2 linked regions of the Rhodobacter capsulatus SB 1003 genome follow. The protein of the gene in region 2 interacts with the protein of the main gene of each other region in a pairwise test. Links are inferred from orthologs where the notes say so. Each region holds a gene or a part of one and is shown on either strand. Other genes may lie near its edges.

Region 1 (3,287 bases), 250 kb from region 2 along the record:
TGGCGGATCGCCTCTTCATCGATGCGGGCGGGGGAGATCGTCACCGAAAGCCCGGCAGAACGCAGAAGCTGCGCGCGGATTTCGGAGGAAGAGGCCAGAACAAGGGGGGCCAGCATGTGGACCACCGTTGGGAAAACCGGAGGGCGACGCCTGGGGAGAAAGGGGGGCGCAAGATTTCCTCCCCGGGAAGGGGCGCGTTTGTCAAGGAACGAAAGGAGACTCTCCGCATGTGGGAAGGCCGAGAGGGCAGATGTGAGGAAGTGCCGCAACCCACAAGAACAAAACGGAACGCCCCCAATCCGTCCCCTTCGGTATCAACCACGCAAGCCGTTGATCTGAAACGAGATCGAAAGCTTATCAACAGGGTTTTGCAATCTGGCTTGCAGAGCTTTCAAGGCTTGGGAAAAGGTCTGGAAAACCGGGCTATCCACACTGTCCACAGCCCCTACAAAATCAACATCTTTTCTTTTCAAGAATTATTCTTAAGAAGAAGCCGACACAGGAGGCACAGATGTTCGAACTCGTCACGGATTTCCTTTCCGATTGGTATTTCTGGACGAAATCGCTGCATGTGATGTCGGTCCTGGCCTGGATGGCGGGGCTGTTCTATCTGCCGCGGCTTTACGTTTACCACGTCGAAGGCCTGAAAAAGCAGGGCGTCGTCCGTGGCAGCGAGATGGACCTGCTGTTTCAGCATCAGGAACGGATGCTGCTCAAGGCGATCATGAACCCGGCGGCGATCTCGACCTGGTTTTTCGGGCTTTGCCTGGTGTTCACGCCCGGCATCATCGACTGGAGCATGCAATGGCCCTGGATCAAGGGCGCCTGCGTGATCGCGATGACGGTGTTTCACATGTTCCTGGCACGGGCCCGGCACAAATTCGTCGATGGCACGAATGATCTGGCCGGTCGGCAATGGCGGATGATGAACGAAGTGCCGACGCTGCTGATGTTCCTGATCGTGATCGCGGTGATCGTGAAGTTCTGATTTCGTTGACTCGCCGCGGGCTTTGGGCGTAGAAGCGCCGCAGCCCCGGCCGTCCGGCCGCAGGTTCTGCCGAACCCTGACCCATGCTGCGCCGCCCCGAGGGGTCCCGGCGCCTTTCGCGGATGGATGCGAGATGACCGAACGTTTGAACCTTTCCGATCTCAAGGCGAAGAGCCCCAAGGACCTTCTGGCGATGGCCGAGGACTGGGAGATCGAAAACGCCTCGACGATGCGCAAGGGCGAGATGATGTTCTCGATCCTGAAAGAGCATGCCGAGGAAGGGGTCGAGATCGGCGGCGATGGCGTGCTGGAAGTGCTGCAGGACGGGTTCGGCTTCCTGCGCTCGCCCGAGGCGAACTATCTGCCCGGCCCGGATGACATCTACGTGTCGCCCGAGATGATCCGGCAATACAGCCTGCGCACCGGCGATACCGTCTGGGGGATCATCCGCGCGCCGGGCGAGAATGAACGCTATTTCGCGCTGACCGCGGTTGAGAAGATCAACTTCGAAGATCCCGAAAAGGCGCGTCACAAGGTCAGCTTCGACAACCTGACGCCGCTTTATCCCGACGAGCGGCTGAAGATGGAGATCGAAGACCCGACGATCAAGGATCGCTCGGCGCGGATCATCGATCTGGTGGCGCCGATCGGGAAGGGGCAACGCTCGCTGATCGTGGCACCGCCGCGCACCGGGAAAACCGTGCTGCTGCAGAACATCGCGCATTCGATCGAGGTGAACCACCCCGAATGCTACCTGATCGTGCTGCTGATCGACGAACGTCCCGAGGAAGTCACCGACATGCAGCGCTCGGTGAAGGGCGAGGTGATCTCCTCGACCTTCGACGAACCGGCGACGCGGCACGTGGCGGTGGCCGAGATGGTGATCGAAAAGGCCAAGCGTCTGGTGGAACATAAGCGAGATGTTGTGATCTTGCTTGATTCGATCACAAGACTTGGGCGGGCTTTCAACACCGTCGTGCCCAGCTCCGGCAAGGTTCTGACCGGCGGTGTGGATGCGAATGCGCTGCAGCGGCCGAAGCGCTTCTTTGGCGCGGCGCGGAACATCGAAGAGGGCGGCTCGCTGACGATCATTGCGACGGCGCTGATCGACACCGGCTCGCGGATGGACGAGGTGATCTTCGAGGAATTCAAGGGCACCGGCAACAGCGAGATCGTGCTGGATCGGAAGGTCGCCGACAAGCGCGTCTTCCCGGCGATGGACATTCTCAAATCGGGTACGCGGAAGGAAGATCTGCTGGTCGATCAGAAAGACCTGCAGAAAACCTATCTGCTGCGCCGCATCCTGAACCCGATGGGGACCACGGATGCGATCGAATTCCTGATTTCGAAGCTGAAGCAGACGAAAACCAACGGCGAGTTCTTCGATTCGATGAACGGCTGAGGTATCGTTGCCCCGAGAGGGATTTCGATGGACACGATCTATGCGCAGGCATCCGGCCGCGGCAAGGCCGGCGTTGCTGTCATTCGCCTGTCCGGGCCGCGCGCCTGGGAGGCGGTGGCGGCCCTGTGCGGCCGTCTGCCCGCGCCGCGGCAGGCCGCCGTTCGGCTGTTGCGGATCGGCGCGGATGCGCTGGACGAAGCTTTGGTGCTGTGTTTCGAGGCGGGGCGCAGCTTCACCGGCGAGGAATCGGCGGAACTGCATCTGCATGGCGCCCTTGCCACGGTTGCGGCGGTTCTGAAAGCGCTTGGGTCACTGGGGTTTTTGCGGTTGGCCGAGCCCGGGGAATTCACCCGGCGGGCGATGGAGAGCGGTCGGCTGGATCTGTCGCAGGTCGAAGGGCTGGCGGATCTGATCGAGGCCGAGACCGAGGCACAGCGGAAACAGGCTTTGGCGGTGCTGTCGGGCTCGGTCGGGCGGATGGTCGAGACCTGGCGCAGCAAGCTGATCCGGGCGGCGGCGCTGATGGAGGCCTGCATCGATTTCGCCGATGAAGACCTGCCGGTTGATGTGACGCCGGAGGCTTTTGCGCTGCTGTCCGAGGTTGCGGCGCAGTTTTCGGCGGAAATCGGCCGGATTTCGGTGACCGAACGGGTGCGGGAAGGCTTTGAAGTTGCGATCGTCGGGCGGCCGAATGCCGGGAAATCGACGCTTCTGAACGCGCTTGCCGGGCGAGAAGCGGCGATCACCTCGGAAGTGGCCGGGACCACGCGCGATGTGATCGAGGTTCGGATGGATCTTTCGGGGCTTGCGGTGACCTTGCTGGATACGGCAGGGTTGCGCGATACCGAGGATCAGGTCGAAGCGATCGGGGTTGCACGAGCGATCGAGCGGGCGAAA
Region 2 (3,236 bases):
CCCCATCTCGGGAAGGACTTACGGGGGAGACCCCCACCCTCCGTCTCGGACAGGACGGGGCTTTTGCAAGCCCCGTCATTCGCCGGTTTCCCGGCAAATTCTCAGCGGGCCGCGGCCGAGGTCAGATCGACCGTCACGCCCGGACCCATGGTCGAGGACAGCGACACCTTTTTCAGATAGGTGCCCTTGGCGCCCGCCGGTTTGGCTTTCGACACCGCGTCGACAAAGGCACGGACGTTGTCCGCCAGCTTGTCCTCGGCGAACGAGACCTTGCCGATGCCGCCGTGGATCACGCCGGCCTTTTCGACCTTGAACTGCACTTCGCCGCCCTTGGCCGCTTCGATCGCCGTTTTCACGTCCATCGTCACGGTGCCGACTTTCGGGTTCGGCATCAGGTTGCGCGGCCCGAGGATTTTCCCCAGACGGCCGACGAGCGGCATCATGTCCGGGGTGGCGATGCAGCGATCGAAATCGATCTTGCCCTGCTGGATGGTTTCCATCAGGTCTTCCGCACCGACGATGTCGGCCCCGGCGGCTTTCGCCTCGTCAGCCTTGGCGCCGCGCGCGAAAACGGCGACGCGGACGGTCTTGCCCGTGCCGTGCGGCAGCTGCACCACGCCGCGGACCATCTGGTCGGCGTGACGCGGGTCGACGCCCAGGTTCATCGCGATTTCAAGCGTTTCGTCGAACTTGGCCGAAGCCGCCGACTTGATCAGCTTGACGGCCTCTTCAACCGAAAGGTTGGCCTTGCCTTCGAAAGCGGTCCGCGCAGCGGCCGAACGTTTACCGATCTTGGCCATGGCTTACCCCTTCACGTCGATGCCGACGGACTTCGCCGAGCCGAGGATGATGTTGATGGCGCCCTGAATGTCGTTGGCGTTCAGGTCTTTCATCTTGGCTTCGGCAATCGCCTTCACCTGCGCGGCGGTCACGGTGCCCGCGACGACATGGCCCGGCTTGACCGACCCTTTCGGACGGTTGCGCTTGCCCACCGGCTTCAGGCCGGCCGCTTTCTTCAGCATGAACGAAGCCGGAGCGGTCTTCGTTTCAAAGGTGAAGCTCTTGTCGGCGTAATAGGTGATGATGCACGGAACCGGCGATTCCGGCTCCAGTTCCTGCGTGCGGGCGTTGAACGCCTTGCAGAATTCCATGATGTTGATCCCGCGCTGACCCAGCGCCGGACCGATCGGCGGGGAGGGAGTGGCTTTCCCCGCCTTCACTTGCAGCTTCAGCTGCCCGATGACTTTCTTGGCCATGTGGCCCTCTCCTTTTCACTGCCGCCCCACCATGGGGCGAAGTTTAGTGGTCAGGCGGTCGCCCGCCTCCCACGCATCCCCTCAGGCGGTTTTCGACACCTGAGTGAATTCCAGCTCGACCGGCGTCGGCCGACCAAAGATCGACACCGTGACCTTGAGGCGGCCCGCGGCGTCGTCCACTTCCTCGACCATGCCCGAGAAGCCCTCGAACGGGCCGTCGGTCACGGAAACATTCTCGCCGATCTCGAAGCGAATCAGGTTGCGCGGCGCGACGACTTCGCCGGTCGGGCCCTGACGGTTCAGGATCGTGTTCACCTCGCTGTCCCGCATCGGCGTCGGCTTGCCCTGCGGACCCAGGAAGCCGGTGACGCGGTTGATCGAGGTGATCGCGTGATAGCCGCGGTCGGTCATGTCCATGCGCACCAGCACGTAGCCGGGCATGAAACGCCGCTCCGACGTGACCTTCTTGCCGCGGCGGATCTCGATCACTTCTTCGGTGGGAACCAGAACTTCCTCGATCTCGTCCCCCAGGCCCTTGTCGATCACGGCCTGTTTGATCTGCTCGGCCACCTTCTTCTCGAAGTTCGAGAGAACGGAAACCGAATACCACCGCTTCGCCATCAACCTGCCTCTTTCCCCCCGGCGGCGAGCGCCGAAAATTTTGTCTGATCAACGGTCTTGCCGTTGCTCACTCAACAAAGAACGGCGCGCATCATTCGAATCGATGCACGCCGGTTCTTGAGTGTCGTGCCCGTTTAGCCTTGCCCGCCCCGTATTTCAAGGGCTTCGATGGCCTCAGATGAACATTGCCTTGATCCCGAGGTTGATCACCCAATCCACGAGGGAAAAGAAGATCGCCGCCACCATCGCCATGGTCAGCACCATGACGGTGGTCAAAACGACCTCGCGCCGGGTCGGCCAGGTGATCTTGCCAACTTCCGAGCGCACCTGGCTCAGGAACTGGATCGGGTTTGCCATGCTGCTTCCTCTCATGCGACGGCGCCGGGATACGCGCAGATGCGGCAGAATTCAAGCGCGTTGCGCGGTTCCGCCCGACACCGAAACGAACCCGCAGCCTGCGGCGTGATCCGATTTCAGCAAGTGAAGGATGGCAGGAGTTGGGGGACTCGAACCCACGACCCTCGGTTTTGGAGACCGATGCTCTACCAACTGAGCTAAACTCCTGTGCCTGCCGCGTCACTACATATCTTGTGCGGGGCCGTCAAGCGGGTGCCGGCGATCTGCGCACAGTTCCCGCGGTCCAATTCGACGCAGCCCCGCGGGCGGCGCCGCAACTCCTGCTTCCCAAAAGCGCGTTTTTCCTGTAAGGGCGCACAATCTGCGACGTGAGCCCAATCCCCCCGGGCGCATGCGAAGGATTGGGGGGCGGCGGCAATGGGGCCGCCATATGCCGGGAGACATGGGAAGGTCCCATGCGTGCTCCCAGACAGGAAACGCTGATGTTCAACGTTACGAAAAAATCGATCCAGTGGGGCGGCGAAACGCTGACGCTGGAAACGGGCAAGGTTGCCCGTCAGGCCGACGGCTCGGTCATCGCCACTCTGGGCGAAACCTCGGTCATGGCCAACGTCACCTTCGCCAAAGAGGCGAAGCCGGGGCAGGATTTCTTCCCGCTGACCGTGCATTATCAGGAAAAATACTACGCCGCCGGCAAGATCCCCGGCGGGTTCTTCAAACGCGAGGCGCGTCCTTCGGAAAAGGAAACGCTGGTCTCGCGTCTGATCGACCGTCCCTGCCGTCCGCTCTTCGTCCCGGGCTTCAAGAACGAAGTGCTGGTGATGGCCACCGTTCTGTCCTGCGATCTGGTGAACGATCCCGACATCGTCGCGATGATCGCCGCCTCGGCCGCGCTGACGATCTCGGGCGTGCCCTTCATGGGCCCGATCGGCGCCGCGCGCGTGGGCTTTGCCCATGGCGCCTATGTGCTGAACCCGGCCATGGACGACATGACCAAGCTGC

Evidence for each region.
Region 1: the proteins of nusG (region 2) and rho interact in binary tests that used the Escherichia coli proteins (3 or more experiments, as listed by UniProt). The link is inferred for Rhodobacter capsulatus SB 1003 from one-to-one orthologs.

The regions. Positions count from the first base shown.
Region 1 is NC_014034.1:73,813-77,099, reverse strand. What follows is about bases 285-3,255. They hold rho (transcription termination factor Rho), read left to right. Parts: upstream 285-1,121; coding sequence 1,122-2,390; downstream 2,391-3,255. Other genes in these bases: mnmE (tRNA uridine-5-carboxymethylaminomethyl(34) synthesis GTPase MnmE), read left to right, coding at 2,418-3,255; RCAP_RS00330 (CopD family protein), read left to right, coding at 512-988; RCAP_RS19465 (hypothetical protein), read right to left, coding at 315-473. Outside these bases: RCAP_RS00335 (Maf family protein), read right to left, coding at 1-116; more of mnmE, read left to right, coding at 3,256-3,287. UniProt on the Escherichia coli protein: Facilitates transcription termination by a mechanism that involves Rho binding to the nascent RNA, activation of Rho's RNA-dependent ATPase activity, and release of the mRNA from the DNA template.
Region 2 is NC_014034.1:322,112-325,347, reverse strand. What follows is about bases 108-3,027. They hold nusG (transcription termination/antitermination protein NusG), read right to left. Parts: upstream 1,878-3,027; coding sequence 1,338-1,877; downstream 108-1,337. Other genes in these bases: pnp (polyribonucleotide nucleotidyltransferase), read left to right, coding at 2,717-3,027; secE (preprotein translocase subunit SecE), read right to left, coding at 2,052-2,234; rplK (50S ribosomal protein L11), read right to left, coding at 804-1,256; rplA (50S ribosomal protein L1), read right to left, coding at 108-800. Outside these bases: more of rplA, read right to left, coding at 102-107; more of pnp, read left to right, coding at 3,028-3,236. UniProt on the Escherichia coli protein: Part of the processive rRNA transcription and antitermination complex (rrnTAC). The complex forms an RNA-chaperone ring around the RNA exit tunnel of RNA polymerase (RNAP).